Regions from separate parts of the Streptomyces sp. NPDC101152 genome, predicted to be linked through region 1. Evidence: riboswitches for the same ligand, from Rfam matches in the RefSeq annotation. Region 1 holds a riboswitch; the other holds the start of a gene.
The links. A riboswitch is a leader RNA that binds a small molecule or an ion and turns the genes downstream of it on or off. The one in region 1 is predicted to bind glycine.

Region 1 (10,116 bases):
CACGGTGCTGATCCCGGCGAACGAGTTCAAGTCCGGCGGCCCGGCCAACGGCCGCGCCCTCGCCTACCTGGCCCACCAGTACCTGGGCGGCGCCTTCGGCACGGTCTACGACGTCTCGACCATCGCCATCCTGTGGTTCGCCGGGGCCTCCGCGATGGCCGGCCTTCTCAACCTGATGCCCCGCTACCTGCCCCGCTACGGCATGGCCCCGCACTGGGCCCGCGCCGTCCGCCCGATGGTGATCGTCTTCACTTTGATCGGTTTCCTGGTCACCTGGATCTTCGACGCCAATGTCGACGCCCAGGGCGGTGCCTACGCCACCGGCGTCCTGGTGCTGATGTCCTCGGCCGCCATCGCGGTGACCATCGCCGCCCGGCGCGCGGGACAGCGCCGCTGGACCATCGGCTTCGGCATCGTCTCGGCGGTCCTGCTCTACGTGACCGTCGCCAACGTCGTCGAACGCCCCGACGGCGTCAAGATCGGCGCCTGCTTCATCGCCGGGATCATTCTCGTCTCGCTCCTGTCCCGGCTGGCCCGCGCCTTCGAGCTGCGTGTCACCAACGTCGAGCTGGACGACATGGCGGAACGATTCATCCGGGACATGGCCAGCCGGAAGATGCGGTTCATCGCCAACGAGCCCGACCGGCGCGACAAGGCCGAGTACCGCGACAAGATCCAGCAGATCCGGGAGGACAACGACATCCCCGGCGAGGACTTCGTCTTCGTCGAGGTCACGGTCGTCGACCCGTCGGAGTTCGAGGCGGACCTGAAGGTACGCGGCGAGGTCCTGCACAACCGCTACCGCGTTCTGACCCTCGAGTCCTCCTCCATCCCCAACGCCCTGGCCGCCCTCCTCCTGCACGCCCGCGACTCCACCGGATGCATCCCGCACATCTACTTCGAGTGGACCGAGGGCACCCCCTTCGCCAACTTCCTCCGCTTCTTCCTCTTCGGCCAGGGCGAGGTCGCCCCGGTGACCCGCGAGGTACTGCGCGAGGCCGAACCGGACCGGCCACGGCGACCGCGGGTCCACACGGGCTGACGGCGTCGACCCGCACGGGCCCGCCTGCGTCAGGATCCCGTCAAGATGCCACCGTGCGGCGTCAGGGTGCCGTCAGCGGCCGCGACGCCCGGTCCGTGGCGGCCTACCGTCGGCTCATGCGCACCAGCAGACCGTCGACGGGGCCGGTCGGAGACCGCCACTGGCGTGGCAGGGCCCGGCTGGCGGCAGGCTGCGCCGTCGTGTTCTGCGCGATGACCATGCTGGTCGACTGGGACGCGCTCACCCTGACCGTGACACGCGCACTGCTGTGGCTGGCCCTGTCCTGCGCCGTGTTCACGGTGCTGCTCCCGCCGCGCGTCACGGCGGGCCCCGGCTGGCTCGCGGTGCGGGGCCCACTGCGCCGACGCATGGTCCACACGGACGCCCTGGCCGTCGTCCACCAGTACGGCGGCGCCTCCTGCCATCTGGTCCTGCGCGACGTGTACGGCAACCGCCTGGAACTGGACCCCCGCACCCTGCACGCAGACCCCCTGCTCTGGCACGAGCTGGACACGGGGGTGCGCCGCTCCCTCGAACGCGGCACACTGCGCCAGGGCACGGACGTACTGCTCCGGCTGGGCCACCAGATCGACGACGAGACCGCCCTGGCCGTCCTCAGACGGTCGGGGCTGTCCTGACAGTGCCGGACGCCCCCTTACCCGCCGCGTTCCTCGGCGCCCCTATCGTGACCGCATGCAGAGCTACACCATCGGCCAGGCAGCACGGCTGCTCGGCGTCAGTCCCGACACCGCGCGCCGCTGGGCGGACGCCGGCCGGGTGGCGACCCACCGCGACGAGGGCGGACGGCGGCTGATCGACGGCCGGGACCTGGCCGCCTTCTCGGTCGAACTCGCCAAGGCGGGCGGCGCCGAGGAGGAGACCTCGTACACCTCGGTCCGCAACGCGTTCCCCGGCATCGTCACCGCGATCAAACTCGGCGACGTGGCCGCCCAGGTCGAGATCCAGGCCGGTCCCCACCGCCTGGTCTCCCTGCTGACCCGCGAGGCCGTGGAGGAACTCGGCCTGGAGGTCGGCATGGAGGCGACGGCCCGGGTGAAGTCGACGAACGTGCACATCGACCGCGTCTGACCTCCCGAGCGCCACGCCCGTCGACGGCTACGGTGGCGCCGTGGGCACAAAGCCCCACATTCCCCACTCCCCCGAGGCGTTCCGATGAGCCTGAGCATCCGCAACCAGATCCCCGGCACGGTCACCGACGTCACCTCCGGCGAGGTGATGGCCACCGTGAAGGTCCGCCTCGCCGGCGGCCAGGACATCACGGCAGCGATCACCCTGGAGGCCGTCGAGGAACTCGGCCTCGCCGCCGGAACCGCCGTGCGCGCCCTGGTGAAGTCGACCGAGGTCTCCCTCGCCACCGCGCCCGTCGAGGGCCTGTCCATCCGCAACCAACTGCCGGGGAGGGTCACCGACGTCGCCACCGGCGGAGCCATGGCCTCCGTCAAGGTCGCAGTCGAGGGCGGCGAACTGACCTCGGCGATCACCAGGGACGCCGCTACCGACCTGGCGCTGACGGCCGGCACGTCCGTCGTCGCCCTGATCAAGTCGACCGAGGTCTCGCTGGCCACGGCCTGACGCGGAAGGGCCCCGCCGAAGCGGGGCCCTTCCTCCACGACTGGCTCAGTCCTCGTACGCGTCCAGCGGCGGGCACGAGCACACCAGGTTCCGGTCACCGAAGGCCTGGTCTATCCGGCGCACCGGCGGCCAGTACTTGTCGGCGGCCACCACTCCGGCCGGGAAGACGGCCTCCTCGCGCGTGTACGCGTGCGCCCAGTCGCCGCCGAGCGCGGCGGCGGTGTGCGGCGCGTTGCGCAGCGGGTTGTCGTCCGCCGGCCACTCGCCCGCGCCGACCTTCTCGATCTCCGCGCGAATGGCGATCATCGCGTCGCAGAACCGGTCCAGCTCGGTCAGGTCCTCGGACTCGGTCGGCTCGATCATCAGGGTGCCGGCCACCGGGAAGGACATGGTCGGGGCGTGGAAGCCGTAGTCGATGAGCCGCTTGGCCACGTCGTCGACGCTCACCCCGGTCGCCTTGGTCAGCGGGCGCAGGTCGATGATGCACTCGTGTGCCACCAGCCCGCCGGGGCCGGTGTAGAGCACGGGGTAGTGGGGCTCGAGCCGCTTGGCGATGTAGTTGGCGGACAGCACGGCCACCTGCGTGGCCCGCCGCAGCCCCTCGCCGCCCATGAGCCGTACATACGCCCACGAGATCGGCAGGATGCCCGCAGAACCCCAGGGGGCGGCCGAGATCGGTCCGACCCCGGTCGCGGGACCGGCCTCCGGCTGCAGCGGGTGGTTGGGCAGGTACGGCGCCAGGTGTGCCCGCACGCCCACCGGGCCGACGCCCGGACCGCCGCCGCCGTGCGGGATGCAGAAGGTCTTGTGCAGGTTCAGGTGCGAGACGTCACCGCCGAAGTGCCCCGGCTTGGCCAGTCCCACCAGCGCGTTGAGGTTGGCGCCGTCGACGTACACCTGGCCGCCGGCCTCGTGCACCTGCGCGCAGATGTCGGCGACGTGCTCCTCGAACACCCCGTGCGTCGAGGGGTACGTGATCATCAGCACGGCCAGCTCGTCGCGGTACTGCTCGATCTTCGCCCGCAGGTCCTCGACGTCGATCTCGCCGTCCTCGGCGGTCTTCACGACGACGACCTTCATCCCTGCCATGACCGCGCTGGCGGCGTTCGTGCCGTGCGCGGAGGACGGGATCAGACACACGGTCCGCTGCTCGTCCCCGTTGGCCCGGTGGTATCCGCGTACGGCCAGCAGCCCGGCGAACTCCCCCTGTGACCCGGCGTTGGGCTGCAGGGACACCTTGTCGTACCCGGTGACCTCGGCGAGACGTTCCTCCAGCTCGTGGATGAGCGTGAGGTAACCCTGAACCTGCTCGGTGGGAGCGAAGGGGTGCAGCTGCCCGAACTCGGGCCAGGTGACCGGCTCCATCTCGGTGGTCGCGTTGAGCTTCATCGTGCAGGAGCCGAGCGGGATCATGCCCCGGTCGAGCGCGTAGTCCCGGTCGGCCAGCCGGCGCAGGTAGCGCAGCATGGCGGTCTCGGAGCGGTGCTGGTGGAAGACCGGGTGGGTGAGGAAGTCGTCGCTGCGCAGCAGGTCCTCGGGGAGGGCCGCCCCGGCGGCCGCGTCCAGCGCCTCGATGTCGCCCTCGACCCCGAAAGCGGCCCACACGGCGGCCAGCTGGCCCCGCCCGGTCGTCTCGTCACAGGCGATCGACACGTGGTCGGCGTCGACGAGGTGGAGGTTGACGCCGTTGGCCCGGGTCGCCGCGGCGACCTCCTCGGCCCGTCCGGGCACCCGGACGGTGAGCGTGTCGAAGTAGGCCCCGTGCACGACCTCGACCCCGCCGGCCCTGAGCCCCTCGGCGAGGATCGTGGCGTACCGGTGCGTGCGCCAGGCGATGCTCCGGAGCCCCTCGGGACCGTGGTACACGGCGTACATGCCGGCCATCACGGCGAGCAGCACCTGCGCTGTGCAGATGTTGCTGGTGGCCTTCTCCCGTCGGATGTGCTGCTCACGGGTCTGCAGGGCCAGCCGGTACGCCCTGTGCCCGTCCGCGTCCACGGACACGCCCACGAGCCGCCCGGGCAGGCTGCGCGCGAACTTCTCGTGCACGGCCATGTAGCCGGCGTGCGGACCGCCGAAGCCCATCGGGACACCGAACCGCTGGGTCGTCCCGACGGCGATGTCCGCCCCGAGCTCACCGGGCGACTTCAGCAGGGTCAGGGCGAGCAGATCGGCGGCGACGGTGACCAGGGCACCCAGCTCGTGCGCCTGGTCGACGACCGCCTGGATGTCGCGTACGGCACCGGAGGCGCCGGGGTACTGGACGAGCACGCCGTTGATCTCCCGCCCGGCGATCACGGCCGGAATGCCGTCGCTGAGGTCGGCGACCACGACCTCCACGCCGGTCGGTTCGGCGCGGGTCTCGATCACGGCGATGGTCTGCGGCATGACGTCCGCGTCGACCAGGAACAGCCCCTTCTTGTTCTTCCCCATGCGCCGTGACAGGGCCATGGCCTCGGCCGCCGCCGTCCCCTCGTCGAGCAGCGAGGCGCCCGAGGTGGGCAGACCGGTGAGATCGGCCACCATCGTCTGGAAGTTCAGGAGGGCCTCGAGCCGCCCCTGCGAGATCTCCGGCTGGTAGGGCGTGTAGGCGGTGTACCAGGCCGGGTTCTCCATGACGTTGCGCAGGATCACGGGAGGCGTGAAGGTCCCGTAGTACCCGAGCCCGATCATGGAGGCGAGCACCTGGTTCCGGTCGGCCAGCGACCGCAGCTCGGCCAGCACCTCGGCCTCGGTCCGCGCGCCCGGCAGGTCCAGGGCGTCGGCGTTCTTGATCACGTCCGGCACCGCGGCGGCGGTGAGCTCGTCCAGGGAACCGTAGCCGACGTGCGCGAGCATCTTGGCCCGCGCCTCGTGGTCGGGACCGATGTGACGCTGCTCGAAGGGGATCCCCTTCTCGAGCTCGGAAAGCGGAATGCGGTGGGCGGTCATTGCGGAGGCCTCCTGGTCTGGCGCGACCTTCGAGGGGCACCACGGCGCGGGTACCCGGACGGCCTCCCCCTCTGTCATCACGACCTGAGAGCTTCACCGGATCGCCCGAAGGCTCCCGGTTTTCCCCGTCGGTGAGCGCGGAAGCCGTCGGCACCCGCCCTGCTTTCCAGAGTGACCTCGTCCGTGCGGTACGTGAGCCTGAGAGATTCCGGGGAGGATTTGCTCCTTCGGCGCCTCCGGTGGTGTCTGGAGGACTCTCCCGCGCGGGGTCATCAGCCGTTGACAGCCTACCAGTGCGCATCACAGCCCAGCTCGAGTGGCCGCGGCGCCCGATGTGCACTTTCGTAGTGCTTACGGATGAGTTGCGAGCAAGTGGAGGGCCCGTGCAGACCGACATCGATCCGCGCAACCTGATCGGCCGCAAAGCGTTCGACCGCAGCGGCACGAAGATCGGCACCATCGACGAGGTCTACCTCGACGACGCCACCGGCGTACCGGAGTGGGCCGCCATACGCACCGGCCTCTTCTCCCGCGACGCCTTCGTCCCCCTGGAGCCCAGCGAACTGATCGAGGGCACCCTCCACGTCCCCTTCGACCGCGCCCTGATCAAGGACGCGCCCGACTTCGGCGTGGGCCGCCACCTCTCGCCGGAACAGGAGCTCCAGCTCTACCACCACTACGGTCTCGACGCGGCCTCACCTCCCCCGCTCCCGGAACGCCACTTCGGCAAACTGGCGGGAACGGAGGACGCGGAGGCCTGATCCTGGGCTCCGTCCGCCGGGGCCTGGGGTCTCTCCGTGACCAGCGGCAACGGGTCGGCCGCCACGAGGTCGGGATCGTCGACCCGGAACGTCCGCACCCTCCCCGGCTCGGACCAGGGCGTCTCGAACCGCACCGTCACCCGCCCCAACCCGCTTCCCTGTACCCACCCGTGCCCGAAGTCGGCGTGTCGCACGTCATGCCCCGCGGGCCACCGCCGCTCGACAACCGCCGCCCGCTCCTCCAGGGGCTCCTCGTGGCCCTCTTCCCCCAGGTGCTCCGCGTCCGTCCCCTCCCCCGCGGCCTGCGCGAACAGGTCCTCCTGCGTGTAGTCCGCGAGGCCGCTCACCCCGACCCCCAGCAGCCGCACCCCGCCCGTCGTGTCCACGGCGTCCAGCAGACGGGCCGCCGCCTCGCGCACCACGGCCGGGTCGTCCGTGGGACCCCGCAGCGTCTCTGACCGCGTCAGGGTCGAGAAGTCGTACCGCCGCACCTTCAGCACGATCGTCCGCCCCGACAACCCCGCCTCCCGCAACCGCCGAACGCACCGGTCCGCCAGCCGCCGCACCTCCAGCCCCACCCGCAGGCGGTCATGGATGTCCACGTCGTAGGTGTCCTCCACCGACACCGACTTGGTCTCGCGCTCGGCGACCACGGGCCGCTCGTCGTGCGCCAGTGCCATGGCGTACAGCGCTTGCCCGTGCGCCTTGCCCAGCAGCCGGACGAGCTCGTCCTCGCCGGCCTCCGCGATGTCGTCGACGGTGGTGATCCCCGCCCGCCGCAGATGGTCGCCCGTGGCCGGCCCCACGCCCGGCAGGGTCCGCACCGGCATCGGCCCGAGCATGGCCCGCTCGGTCCCCGGCTCGATCACCACCAGCCCGTCCGGCTTGGCCTCCTCGGAAGCGATCTTCGCGAGCATCTTGGACGCGGCGAGCCCCACCGACCCGGTGAGCCCGGTGAAGGCCCGTATGTCCGCGCGCAGCTTCTCCCCCACCAGCCGGGCCGACGGCTCGTCCCAGGCCGCTTCCCCGGCCTCCAGGTCGACGAAGGCCTCGTCCAGGCTCAGCGGCTCCACCAGCGGCGACAACGCGTGCAGCAGCCCCATCACCTGCTCGCTGATCGCCCGGTAGAACCCGAACCGCGGCACCAGGTACGCGGCGTTCGGCGCCAGCCGCCGCGCCTGGGCCATCGGCATCGCGGACCGCACCCCGAAGACCCGCGCCTCGTACGAAGCCGTGGCCACCACTCCACGCGGCCCGAGCCCGCCCACGATGACGGCCTTCCCGCGCAGGCTCGGCTTGGACGCCTGCTCCGCCGAGGCGTAGAAAGCATCCATGTCGAGATGCAGGATCGTGGGCGCGTTTCTCACATGTCCGATGCTGCCCTACGCCACTGACAACGGCCCCGGACGACCGCCCGGCACCAGGTCGGGCGCCCGCTCAGACGGCCCGGTTGCGCCGCCGTGCCAGCTCGTCCGCCGGGTTGTGCCCCATCAGCGTCTCGCCGGTGTCCACGCGCTCGCCGTGCAGTTGCGAGAGCGCGCTCTCCACGTCCCGCCACACCACTCCGACGGCGATCCCGAAGACGCCCTGGCCCCCTTGGAGCAGCGCGTGGACCTCGTCCGGCGAGGTGCACTCGTAGACCGTGGCGCCGTCGCTCATCAGCGTCATGCGCTCCAGGTCCCGAAAGCCGCGCTCCCGCAGGTGCTGAACGGCCGTGCGGATGTTCTGCAGGGACACGCCGGTGTCCAGGAAGCGCTTGACGATCTTCAGGACGACGACGTCCCTGAAGCTGTACAGCCGCTGCGTCCCCGACCCGTAGGCGGGCCGCACGCTCGGCTCCACGAGGCCGGTACGGGCCCAGTAGTCGAGCTGCCGGTAGGTGATGCCGGCGGCCGCACAGGCCGTGGGACCGCGGTAGCCGATCTGCTCGGACGCCATGGACGTCGCCCCTCCGCTGCTCGGCACGGCCACCGGTCGCTGGGGAGCGTGATCGGCCGCGCTGCCGTGATGGGGGTCCCCCCAGCTCGAACGAAGTGGAGAGCTCGGGGGAGGGTACGGAAGGCTTCCCCCGACCTCGCGTCCGGGGGCACCCCCAGCCGTACCGTCGCCGCTGCTTCTCACGCCGACCTCCGTCCTTGACCTGCCTCCTCGAAGGTAGGCAGCCACCAGGGGTGCGTCAACGACCGCCACACTCGGCACGCCGAGTGATAATCACCCTAAGAGTGGTTTCCCGTACCCCACCGCGGGGAAAGGCTAGCGGAATGCCCTTCGAACGGGCCGCTCGACGCTCTCACGCGCCGACGGCAAATGCCGGCATTTCGGTGGTGACCGGACACGGCCGACCCGGCACGGACCACTGGTCCGCCGGATCGGCGGCGTCTCACTGGCTGCTGGTGCCGAAGTCCTCCGGCGAGATCTGGTCGAGGAACTCGCGGAACTTCTCCACCTCGTCCTCCTGCTCGTCCGGAATGGCGATGCCCGCGTCGTCGAGCACGCCGTCGCTGCCGTAGATCGGCGTTCCGGTGCGCAGTGCCAGCGCTATGGCATCGGACGGACGGGCGCTCACCTCGACCCCGCTCGCGAACACCAGCTCCGCGTAGAAGACGCCCTCACGAAGGTCCGTGATGCGCACTTCGGTGAGCTCCTGGCCGACGGCCTCCAGCACGTCCTTGAACAGGTCGTGGGTCAGCGGCCTGGCGGGGGCCATGCCCTGCTGGGCGAAGGCGATCGCCGTCGCCTCCCCCGGTCCGATCCAGATGGGGAGGTAACGGTCGCCTCCCACTTCACGCAGGAGCACGATCGGTTGGTTGGAGGGCATTTCGACCCGGACACCTACGACATCGAGCTCGTTCACACAGCAACCCTAGGACCTGCCCGGGACGTTTGGGTAGTCGGGCAGGGAACGGGGGGCCGATCCGGCCGTCGCCGACGCGTTCCGTTCAGGGCAGGCGCACACCCAGCGCGGTCTGCACGAGCGCCGCGTGCAGCCTCACCGTGAGGCTCGCCAGCTCCTTCGTACGGGCTTCCGCGTGGGCCCTGGTCTGCGGATTGCGGTGCCGCTTCAGCGGGGCCACCACCTGGTCCACGAGCCCGGCCTCGCGGTCGGCGGCGGCCTTCATCGCCCGCAAGTGCCGTGGCTCGATCCCGAACCGTCCCAGTTCGAGGACCAGCGACGCCACGGTGACCGCCTCCGCGTCGTAGGCCCCGTCGGGCAGCGGGGCGAGCAGCCCGTACGACTCCCACTCCGCGAGCTCCTGCTCACCGATCCCGACGGCGGCCAGCAGCTCGGCCCGGCCGATCCGGGCCGCCGTGGGCCCTTCCAGAGGCTCCAGGACGGTCTCCCCGTCCCGCTGGCGGCCCACCGCGGGCAGCGGCAGGGCCTCGCCGCGCTCCATGGCGTCCAGGTGCTCACGGATCACCTTGAGCGGAAGATAGTGGTCACGCTGCATCCTCAGGACGTGACCGAGCCGCTCCACGTCGCCGGGGGTGAACTTGCGGTACCCCGAGGGAGTCCGCTGCGGCTCGACGAGCCCCTCGGACTCCAGGAAGCGGATCTTGGAGATGGTGACTTCGGGGAACTCGTCGCGCAGCACGCTCAGCACCGTGCCGATGCTCATCAGCCCACTGTCCGTGGCGGCGGCCCCGGGGCCGGAACCGCCGCTCGGTGTCTGAAGCATGGACCTTCTCCGGGGGAGGGTCAGTAGCCCCGCTGGCTGGCGTAGAAGACCAGCCGGTACTTGCCGATCTGCACCTCGTCGCCGTTGTTCAGGGCGACCTGGTCGATCCGCT
Region 2 (10,116 bases), on a different contig from region 1:
GACACGCGCCGACCACCTTTCTGGACCACTGGGCGGGGACGAAGCGGGCGATACCCGCCGTAGCGTCCCACAACGCCCACACATACCTGCTACTGGGGAAGAGGGGACTCGGCGATCACCGGTTCCGGCCGACCGGGACGGGCTGGGGAAAGTGATCACCGCGTCGGTGCCAGGAACCTGCCCTCATCCGTTCGGTCGACACTCGGAATAGTCCCGGACTCCCTCGGGTTGACGCCCCCCAGACGTATGCGTGCGCATCGATCACGAAAGGTCTGTCATGAAGATCGGCATCATCGGCGCGGGCAACATCGGCGGCAACCTCACCCGGCGGCTCACCGCCCTCGGGCACGACGTCGCCGTCGCCAACTCCCGCGGTCCGCAGACCCTCACCGAACTGGCCGAGGAGACCGGCGCCACCCCGGTCCCCGTCGAGGAGGCCGCCCGCGGCGCGGAGGTCGTCGTCGTCACCGTCCCGCTGAAGGCCGTACCGAACCTCCCCTCCGGGCTGCTCGCCGGGGCCGCGGAGGGCGTCGCGGTGGTCGACACCGGCAACTACTACCCGCAGCAGCGGGACGGCCGGATCGCCGCGATCGAGGACGGGGGCCTCACCGAGAGCCGCTGGACCGAGCGCCACCTCGGCCAGCCCGTCATCAAGGCGTTCAACGGCACCTACGCGGCCGACCTGCTCGAACGCCACCGCCCGGCCGGCGACCCCGACCGCATGGCCCTCCCCGTGGCCGGCGACGACGAGGCGGCCAAGCGCAAGGTGCGCGCGCTGATCGACGAGCTCGGCTTCGACACGGTCGACGCCGGCGGCCTCGACGACTCCTGGCGCCAGCAGCCGGGCACCCCGGTGTACGGGCTGCGCGAGGGTGTCGACGGCGTGACGAAGGCGCTCGCGGAGGCGTCCCCGGAGCGCCCCGCGGACTTCCGAGGCTGAGCCGTAGCTCAGACCACCCCGAGTGGCCGGTGCGGCCCGTCCGGCAGTTCCACCTCCACCGGATCCCCGGGCCGCACCACGCCACCCCTCACGACCACGCTCATGATCCCGGCCCTGCGCCGCAGCGAACCGTCGGCGTCCCGGCCCACGACCTGCTTCAGCAGGCCGCCCTGGAAGTTGTCGATCTGCAGACAGGGGTTGCGCAGCCCGGTCACCTCGACGACGGCCTCGTCGCCGAGCCGCAGCAGGGTCCCGACCGGCAGCCCCAGCAGGTCGATCCCCCGAGTGGTCACGTTCTCCCCGAGCTCCCCGGGCGCGACCGCGAACCCGGCCTCCCGGACCTCCTCGAACAACTCCTCGTGGATGAGGTGCACCTGCCGCAGGTTCGGCTGCGAGGGGTCCCTGGCCACCCGAGACCGGTGCTTCACCGTCGTCCCGGCGTGCACGTCCCCCTCCACCCCGAGCCCTTCGAGCAGCCTGACGCTCTCCCGGTTCGGCTTGGTGAACGAGTACGTGCCGTTGCTGCTGACCGCGCTGACCGACCCACCCATGACGAGAAGCTCCCCTCTGCCCCGCGACGCCACCGCGTCCCTGTTCGGAGCCTACGTCGGCGGCTCAGCCCACCTGTGCCCATTTCGTCAGCGCGGCCTTGTCGGCGAAGTTCGCGACATCCATGTCGTGCGGTTCGCTCGTGTACTGGTGGAAGCGCCAGGAGGCCTTGATGCGGGGCTTGCCCGCCGTCACGTAGTCGGCGATCCACAGGCCGTCGCCGGCGTACGACGTGGTGTCGATGTTCAGCCAGAAGTCGCGGTTGGTGTAGAGGATCACCCGGTTGTGCGGCCGGAGCTGCTTCACCTTGCGGATGAAGTGGTCCTTCTCCGCGTTGCTCGCGTGCGTCCCGGAACTGGTCGTCTCCCAGTCCACGGCGAGGACGTCGCCCGCCTTCTCGGGGGCGTGCGTGACGAAGTACTCGGCCTGGGCGTCGAGGTCGCCGGGCCACAGAAAGTGGTAGAAGCCGACGACCAGGCCGGCCTCGCGGGCCGTCCTCGTCTGGGCGGCCAGTCTCGGATTGACGTACGAACGGCCCTCGGTCGCCTTGACGAAGGCGAAGGACAGGCCGTCCGTTCCGTACGAGGCGGACTGGTACGCGCTGACGTCGATCCCGTGCAGCATGGGGGGACTCCCTGAAGTTCCGTCGTGGGGACAGGAGTTGAAGGCACCCAATACCTTAGGACGGCAACCCCGAGCAAGCCCCGTTCGCCTAGGACCTTCGTCCGGCACGCCGAGGCCACGCACCGAACATCGCGGGCACCGCACTGGACCTTCAAAACACCCCCTAGCACTCGATGATGTTCACCGCGAGCCCGCCCCGCGCCGTCTCCTTGTACTTCACCGACATGTCGGCGCCCGTGTCCTTCATCGTCTTGATGACCTTGTCCAGGGACACCTTGTGCGAGCCGTCGCCGCGCATCGCCATCTTCGCCGCTGTGACCGCCTTCACCGCGGCCATGCCGTTGCGTTCGATGCAGGGGATCTGGACGAGGCCGCCGACGGGGTCGCAGGTGAGGCCGAGGTTGTGCTCCATGCCGATCTCCGCCGCGTTCTCGACCTGTTCGGGCGAGCCGCCGAGGACCTCGGCCAGGGCGCCCGCCGCCATCGAGCAGGCGGAGCCGACCTCGCCCTGGCAGCCGACCTCGGCGCCGGAGATGGACGCGTTCTCCTTGAAGAGCATGCCGATGGCGCCCGCGGCGAGCAGGAAGCGGACGACTCCGTCCTCGTCGGCGCCCGGCACGAAGTTGATGTAGTAGTGCAGGACGGCGGGGATGATGCCGGCCGCGCCGTTGGTCGGGGCGGTGACGACCCGCCCGCCCGCCGCGTTCTCCTCGTTCACGGCCATCGCGTAGAGCGTGATCCACTCCATGGCGTGCGCCAGCGGGTCGCCCTCCGCCCGGAGTTGGCGTGCGGAGACCGCTGCCCGGCGACGGACCCGCAGCCCGCCCGGCAGGATGCCCTCGCGGGACATGCCTCGGGACACGCACGCCTGCATGACCCGCCAGATCTCCAGCAGCCCGGCGCGGATCTCGTCCTCCGTGCGCCAGGCGCGCTCGTTCTCCATCATCAGCGAGGAGATGGACAGGCCCGTCTCGTTGGTCAGGCGCAGCAGCTCGTCGCCGGTGCGGAAGGGGTACTTCAGCACCGTGTCGTCCAGCTTGATGCGGTCCGCGCCGACCGCGTCCTCGTCGACGACGAACCCGCCGCCCACCGAGTAGTACGTCTTCGACAGCAGCTCGGTGCCGGAGGCGTCGTACGCCCATACCGTCATGCCGTTGGCGTGGTACGGGAGCGCCTTGCGGCGGTGCAGCACCAGGTCCTCGTCGAAGGAGAAGGGGATCTCGTGCCTGCCGAGCAGCTTCAGCAGCCCCGCGGCCCTGATCGACTCCACCCGCTCGTCGGCCGTCTCCACGTCCACCGTGCGCGGCGAGGCGCCCTCCAGGCCGAGCAGCACCGCCTTGGGGGTGCCGTGGCCGTGGCCGGTCGCGCCGAGCGAGCCGTACAGCTCGCAGCGCACCGAGGCGACGGAGGGCAGCAGGCCCTCGTTGCGCAGCCGCCGGGCGAACATGCGTGCAGCGCGCATCGGGCCGACCGTGTGGGAGCTGGACGGGCCGATGCCGATCGAGAACAGGTCGAAGACCGATATGGCCACGGGGACTCCTTGGTGCGGGGGAGGTGGGGCACCCGGCGAAGGGCGCCCCACCGGGGCTTACTTGTTCAGGCCGGGGTACAGCGGGTGCTTGTCGGCCAGGGCCTTGACCCGGGCCTTCAACGCCTCCCCGTCGAACGACGGTTTCAGCGTCTCGGCGATGACGTCCGCGACCTCGGCGAAGTCCTCGGCCGTGAAGCCGCGGGTCGCCAGGGCCGGCGTACCGATCCGCAGCCCCGACGTCACCATCGGCGGGCGCGGGTCGTTCGGGACGGCGTTGCGGTTGACCGTGATGCCGACCTCGTGGAGCCGGTCCTCCGCCTGCTGTCCGTCCAGTTCGGACGCGCGCAGGTCGACGAGGACGAGGTGCACGTCCGTGCCGCCGGACAGGACGTTCACCCCGGCCGCGTGGGCGTCGGCCGCCGTCAGCCGCTCGGCGAGGATGCGCGCACCGTCCACCGTACGCCGCTGGCGCTCCTTGAACTCCTCGCTCGCCGCGACCTTGAAGGACACCGCCTTCGCCGCGATCACGTGCTCCAGGGGGCCGCCCTGGAAGCCGGGGAAGACGGAGGAGTTCAGCTTCTTCGCGAAGTCCTTGCTGCGGGCCAGGATGATCCCGCCGCGCGGACCGCCGAGCGTCTTGTGGGTGGTGGAGGTGACGACGTCGGCGTACGGCACCGGGTTCTCGTGCAGCCCGGCCGCCACCAGCCCCGCGAAGTGCGCCATGTCGACCCACAGGTACGCGCCGACCTCGTCCGCGATCCGGCGGAACTCGGCGAAGTCCAGCTGCCGCGGGTACGCCGACCAGCCGGCGATGATCACCTTCGGCCGGTGCTCCCTGGCCAGCTTCTCCAGCTCGGCCATGTCGACCAGTCCGGTCTGCGCGTCCACGTGGTAGGCGACCACGTCGAACTGCTTGCCGGAGAAGTTCAGCCGCATCCCGTGGGTGAGGTGGCCGCCGTGCGCCAGGTCGAGCCCGAGGATGGTGTCGCCGGGCTGGGCCAGCGCGAACAGGGCGGCCTGGTTGGCGGAGGCGCCCGAGTGCGGCTGGACGTTGGCGTACTCGGCGCCGAACAGCTCCTTGACCCGGTCGATGGCGATCTGCTCGGCGACGTCGACGTGCTCGCAGCCGCCGTAGTAGCGGCGGCCCGGGTAGCCCTCCGCGTACTTGTTGGTCAGGACCGAGCCCTGCGCCTCCATGACCGCGAGCGGAGCGAAGTTCTCCGAGGCGATCATCTCGAGGGTGGACTGCTGGCGCGCGAGCTCGGCGTCGACCGCGGCGGCGATCTCCGGGTCGAGCTCGTGCAGGGACGTGTTCAGTGAGGACATGCGTCTACGGCTCCTCAGCCGGCGTTCTGGGCGGTGTACTCGTCGGCGGAGAGCAGGTCGGTCGGCTCCTCGGTGACGCGCACCTTGAAGAGCCAACCGCCCTCGAAGGGAGCCGAGTTGACCAGCGAGGGGTCGTTCACCACGTCCTCGTTGATCTCGGTGACCTCACCGGTGACGGGGGAGTACAGGTCGCTGACCGACTTGGTCGACTCCAGCTCGCCGCAGGTCTCGCCCGCGGTCACCGCGGAGCCCACCTCGGGAAGCTGGGCGTAGACGACGTCGCCGAGCGCGTTGGCCGCGAACTCGGTGATGCCGACCGTCGAGACGCCGTCCTCGGCGGCCGACAGCCACTCGTGCTCCTTGCTGTAGCGCAGCTGCTGGGGGTTGCTCATGGCCTGAATTCTCCTGTACACGGGGAGTGGTGATGAATGAGGGACTGCTGGAACACGCGTGAGCAGCGGACCTGTGCGCGGGGTCGCGCCCCGGTGGGGGGTGCCCCGCCCAGTCTCTACTTCTGGCGCTGGTAGAAGGGCAGCGCCACGACCTCGTACGGCTCGTGGCTGCCGCGGATGTCCACACTGACACCCGGTGTGCCCACGGCCGCGTGCGCGGCGTCGACGTACGCCATGGCGATCGGCTTGCCCAGCGTGGGGGAGGGGGCGCCGGAGGTGACCTCGCCGATCACCTCGCCGCCGGCCACGACGGGGTACCCGGCGCGCGGGACCCGGCGGCCCTCGGCGACCAGGCCGACCAGGACGCGCGGCGGGTTCTCCTGGGCGCGGGCGGCGGCCGCGGCGAGCGCCTCGCGGCCCACGAAGTCGCCCTCCTTCTCGAACTTCACCACCCGGCCGAGCCCGGCGTCGAAGGGCGTCAGCTCCGTGCTCAGCTCGTGCCCGTACAGCGGCATGCCCGCCTCCAGGCGCAGCGTGTCCCGGCAGGACAGCCCGCAGGGGACCAGGCCCGCCGCCTCGCCGGCCTTGGTCAGCGCCTGCCACAGCTCGACGGCGTGCTCCGGCTTCACGAAGAGCTCGAAGCCGTCCTCGCCGGTGTACCCGGTGCGCGCGATCAGCGCGGGGACGCCCGCGACGGTGCCGGGCAGGCCGGCGTAGTACTTGAGGCCGTCGAGGTCGGCGTCGGTGAGGGAGGCCAGGATGCCGGGCGACTCGGGGCCCTGGACGGCGATCAGCGCGTAGGCGTCCCGGTCGTCGCGGACCTCGGCGTCGAAGCCGGCCGCGCGCTCGGTCAGCGCGTCCAGCACGACCTGGGCGTTGGAGGCGTTGGCGACGACCAGGTACTCGCTCTCGGCGAGCCGGTAGACGATCAGGTCGTCCAGGATGCCGCCGTCGGCCCGGCAGATCATGGTGTAGCGGGCGCGGCCGACGCCGACGGAGGCGATGTTCCCGACCAGGGCGTGATTCAGCAGGGCGGCCGCCTGCGGGCCGGTGACGGTGATCTCGCCCATGTGGGAGAGGTCGAAGAGGCCGGCCCGGGTGCGCACGGCGAGGTGCTCGTCGCGTTCGGAGCCGTAGCGCAGCGGCATGTCCCAGCCGGCGAAGTCGGTCATCGTCGCGCCGAGCGAGCGATGCAGGGCGTCGAGCGCGGTGCGGCGGAGTTCGGTGCTGCTCATCGGGCGGTCGTCTCCCAGGGCATGACGGGACGGGGCGAGGTCGTTCCTCCCCATCTGTCATCGGAACCTGAGAGGTTCGCCATGACCGCACCGGACATGGCTTGCACCGTGGGTGGGGCCACCGCGCACGGCGGCCCGCTTTTCAGATGTGCCTCGCCCGCGCGGTAACGGGGCCTGAGAGATTCAAGGGAGGGACTTGCTCCTTCGGCGCCCCAGTGACGCAGACGTACTGGGGACTCTCCCGCGCGGATTCAAACGGCCGGTATGCAGTTGGCGCGCACATCATTGCACGCCTCGTCCGCTCGCGGCAGGCCGCTCCTTTGTGACAGCCCTGTGGCCGGAAACGAACGTAACCGCGAGACACCGTGCATTACCGTCCCTTTACATGTGGTGGGGAGAACCTTGACTGACCCCGCAGGGAGGACGATCACGGTGAACAGGACCACGGCGTACGCACTGCCCCGGCAGCCCGCGGCCTCGGCCCGCGAGCGGTGCGACGAGTTCCCGGCACCGGTGGTCCGTGACCTTCGCGACCGCGCCGGGCACAGCCCCCACGCCCTGCTCTTCGGCCCCCGCGACCTCGTCGTCGTCACCGGCCTGCCCGGCAGCGGCAAGTCCACGCTGATGGCCCGCGCGGTGAACGGCGTCCGGGTCGACTCCCAGGACGCCCGCGACCGCTGGGAGGGTCGCATGCCGGGCTTCCTGCCGTACGCGGTCTACCGGCCGCTGGTCCGCCTGGCCCACTACGCGGGTCTGCGCCGGGCCCTGCGCGGCGGCGAGGGCGTCATGGTGCACGACTGCGGCACCCACGCCTGGGTCCGGGACTGGCTGGCCCGCGCGGCCCGCCGCCGCGGCGGCACCCTGCACCTGCTGCTCCTGGACGTCACCCCGGCCAGGGCGCTGGCGGGCCAGCGCGAGCGCGGCCGGGGCGTCTCCCGCTACGCCTTCCTGCGCCACCGCACGGCGGCCGCCCGCCTGATCCGCTCGGTGGAGCAGGGCGAACCGCCCCCCGGCGTCGGCTCGGTGGTGCTGCTCGACCGGGCCGCGGCGGACGTCCTCGGCAGGATCGGCTTCACGGGACGTCCGCATGTCGGTCCCACCCGCTAGCCTTTCCAGCCTCAGCAGTTGTTCTCGGCAGGCGGTCGGACACAGATGGACTTCCCAGCGGACCTTCCCGCGGACTTTCCCATGCAGGCGCACCCCCATCCGCACGGCGGCTGGCCCGGCAACGAGCTGGAGGAGGTGCTGTCGGCCTCCCTCGGCGTCCCCTCCGCGGGCGGCCGGATCATCGAGGTGCTCGGCCGCAGCTTCCTGTGGATCCCGCTGCCCAACGGCGGCGGCCTGGACAGCGGCCCCCTCGACCTGCCCACGCTGGAACTCGAGGGCCAGGCCTACGTCCCGGTCTTCAGCTCCGAGGAACAGTTCCGCCAGGTCGTCGGCAGCCACATGGCGTACACCATCGCCCCGGCCGTCGAGTTCGCCCGCGGGCTGCCCCCGCAGGTGGGGCTGGCGATCAACCCCGACGGCGTGCTCGGCGTCCCGCTGCCGCCCGCCGCGGTCGCCGAACTGTGCCGGGCCGGCCGCACCGCCCTGGACGGCCCCGCCTCCGGTGGCCGCGTCAAGCTCTACGAACCGGACTGGCAGGACGACCCGATCGACTTCCTCGCCGCCGCGTCCGAGGAGTTCACCGCCACCGGCGTGGTCCTCACCGCCCGCCGCTGCCTCGCCGCCATCGAGACCGCGGACCCGGTGATGTTCATAGGCGTCGAACTCTCCCAGCGGGAGGGCGACCTGAGGGCCCTGCCGCTCGAGGCCCTGAGCCGTGCGGTGACCAGGATCCCCACCCAGTGGCCGGTCAACCTGGTCCTCCTGGACGTGACGGACGACCCGGTGGCGATCTGGATGCGGGACCGGGTACGCCCTTTCTATACGAGGCACCACTTCTGAACAGCACCCGAGGCCACGCACGCACAACGGTTCCCTGGCTGCCGGGCGCTTAAGCTGTCACCCATTAGCTGTCACCCACTGCGGGGCAACTCTTCGAAGGGGCGGTACGTCAGGTGAGCGCGAGCCTCAGCGGCAGCGTCGAGCACATGCTGCGCCAGGTGACGCCCGGGCGCTACGACGCCTACGAGGCCCTGCTCAGGGCGCTCGCGACCCCCGGTTCCGGCCAGGTCTGGATGCTGCTGTGGCACGGCCAGGCAGGCTCCCCGGACGCCCAGTACGGAAACATGGAAGTGGACGGCCACGGCTACGCCCCCTGCGTCACCTCGGCCCAGGAGCTGAGCGCCAGTGGCTGGAACCGGTCGTACGAAGTGGTCGACGGTCTCGACGTGGCCCGCACCCTCTACCCGGACCACTTCGGCCTCTGGCTCAACCCGCACGCCCCGGGCGGCGGTGTCGGCATCCCGTGGCCGGACCTGCGCCGCATCGCCACCGGTCTGGAGCGCCAGCCGGCCGGCCCGCTGCGCCTGTCGGAACCCACCATCGAGGTCCCGCAGTTCTACGCCCTGCTCACGCAGAACGCCCACCGCACCCCGGCCGTCCGCTCGCTGCGCCGTGCCTGGGTGCAGCCGGCGCTCGGGGCGCCGTACCTCGCCATCGGCCTCGACGTGTACGACACCAGCCCGCCCGCCGTCGACTCGGTGCGGGCGATGATGCAGCAGTCCGTCGGCGCGGTCCCGGACGGCCTGCCGGTGTCCACCGTCGCGATGTCGGATGACTACGATCCCGTCGCGCTGTGGATGCGGGCGAGTGCCCGCCCTTTCTACGACCGCGAGGCCCACGCGCCCGCGCCCGCTCAGGCTCCGGCAGGCGGATACGGCTATCCGCCGGCGCGCGGCGCATACTGAACACGCGGCTCATGGTCCAGACCGGACCCACCGAAGGTCTCCGCGCGTAGATAGCGCCGTAAGATCCTTTGATGTGCCGAATGTCCGAAAAGCCCACGTCCGACCCCCGTTACCCACTGTCCGGATAACGGAACCCTGCAGCCCGCATCACGTTTACGCATCCTTTCGCCGCCAAGTCTGGCAACAGATCGCCAAAGCGTTGAAGACTCCCGCTCCAGGGGACTTCGTCCCCGTGTACGAAGGACGGAACACCGCCGCCACAGCGGCAAGTGCGAGCCGGCTACCGCCGGTTGAATATCGAAGAGGGGTCCCTGCCAGATGACGGCACCATTGCACGAGCCGACCGCGGAAGCGGCCCCGAGCGCGGCCGAGGAAGCGGCTGCCGCCGCGGCCGGCGAGAAGGCCGTACAGGGACGTTCCCTGGGGCGGATCGCCTGGGAGCGCCTGAAACGGGACAAGCTGGCCCTCACGGGCGGCATCGTGGTGCTCCTCCTCATCGTGGTCGCGCTGCTCGCACCGGTGATCGCCAGCCTCTACGGCCAGGACCCCGACGCCTACCACGAGTCCCTGATCGACCCGCTCTTCAGCACCCCCAAGGGGTCGCTCGGCGGCGTCAGCGGCACCCACTGGCTGGGCGTCGAGCCCGTCAACGGCCGCGACATCTTCG

Region 2: it holds a riboswitch for glycine, as region 1 does, so the genes downstream of both, gcvT (glycine cleavage system aminomethyltransferase GcvT) here and gcvP (aminomethyl-transferring glycine dehydrogenase) in region 1, are expected to answer to the same signal.

Annotation. Positions count from the first base shown of each region.
Region 1 is NZ_JBIWPO010000065.1:16,055-26,170, forward strand. It holds gene ACIRVK_RS40850 (APC family permease) at 1-1,042, shown strand, start outside; gene ACIRVK_RS40855 (hypothetical protein) at 1,159-1,680, shown strand; gene ACIRVK_RS40860 (molybdopterin-binding protein) at 1,736-2,131, shown strand; gene ACIRVK_RS40865 (molybdopterin-binding protein) at 2,216-2,635, shown strand; gene gcvP (aminomethyl-transferring glycine dehydrogenase) at 2,681-5,566, opposite strand; glycine riboswitch at 5,743-5,838, opposite strand; gene ACIRVK_RS40875 (PRC-barrel domain-containing protein) at 5,950-6,327, shown strand; gene ACIRVK_RS40880 (DNA polymerase IV) at 6,243-7,694, opposite strand; gene ACIRVK_RS40885 (MerR family transcriptional regulator) at 7,765-8,448, opposite strand; gene ACIRVK_RS40890 (bifunctional nuclease family protein) at 8,708-9,181, opposite strand; gene ACIRVK_RS40895 (MerR family transcriptional regulator) at 9,267-10,004, opposite strand; gene ACIRVK_RS40900 (FHA domain-containing protein) at 10,025-10,116, opposite strand, start outside.
Region 2 is NZ_JBIWPO010000031.1:55,819-65,934, reverse strand. It holds gene ACIRVK_RS31320 (alpha/beta hydrolase) at 1-5, opposite strand, end outside; gene ACIRVK_RS31315 (NADPH-dependent F420 reductase) at 278-940, shown strand; gene ACIRVK_RS31310 (MOSC domain-containing protein) at 949-1,491, opposite strand; gene ACIRVK_RS31305 (glycoside hydrolase family 25 protein) at 1,556-2,113, opposite strand; gene ACIRVK_RS31300 (L-serine ammonia-lyase) at 2,277-3,644, opposite strand; gene glyA (serine hydroxymethyltransferase) at 3,702-4,970, opposite strand; gene gcvH (glycine cleavage system protein GcvH) at 4,985-5,362, opposite strand; gene gcvT (glycine cleavage system aminomethyltransferase GcvT) at 5,479-6,597, opposite strand; glycine riboswitch at 6,750-6,851, opposite strand; gene ACIRVK_RS31280 (AAA family ATPase) at 7,030-7,704, shown strand; gene ACIRVK_RS31275 (enhanced serine sensitivity protein SseB) at 7,750-8,544, shown strand; gene ACIRVK_RS31270 (enhanced serine sensitivity protein SseB C-terminal domain-containing protein) at 8,691-9,449, shown strand; gene ACIRVK_RS31265 (ABC transporter permease) at 9,768-10,116, shown strand, end outside.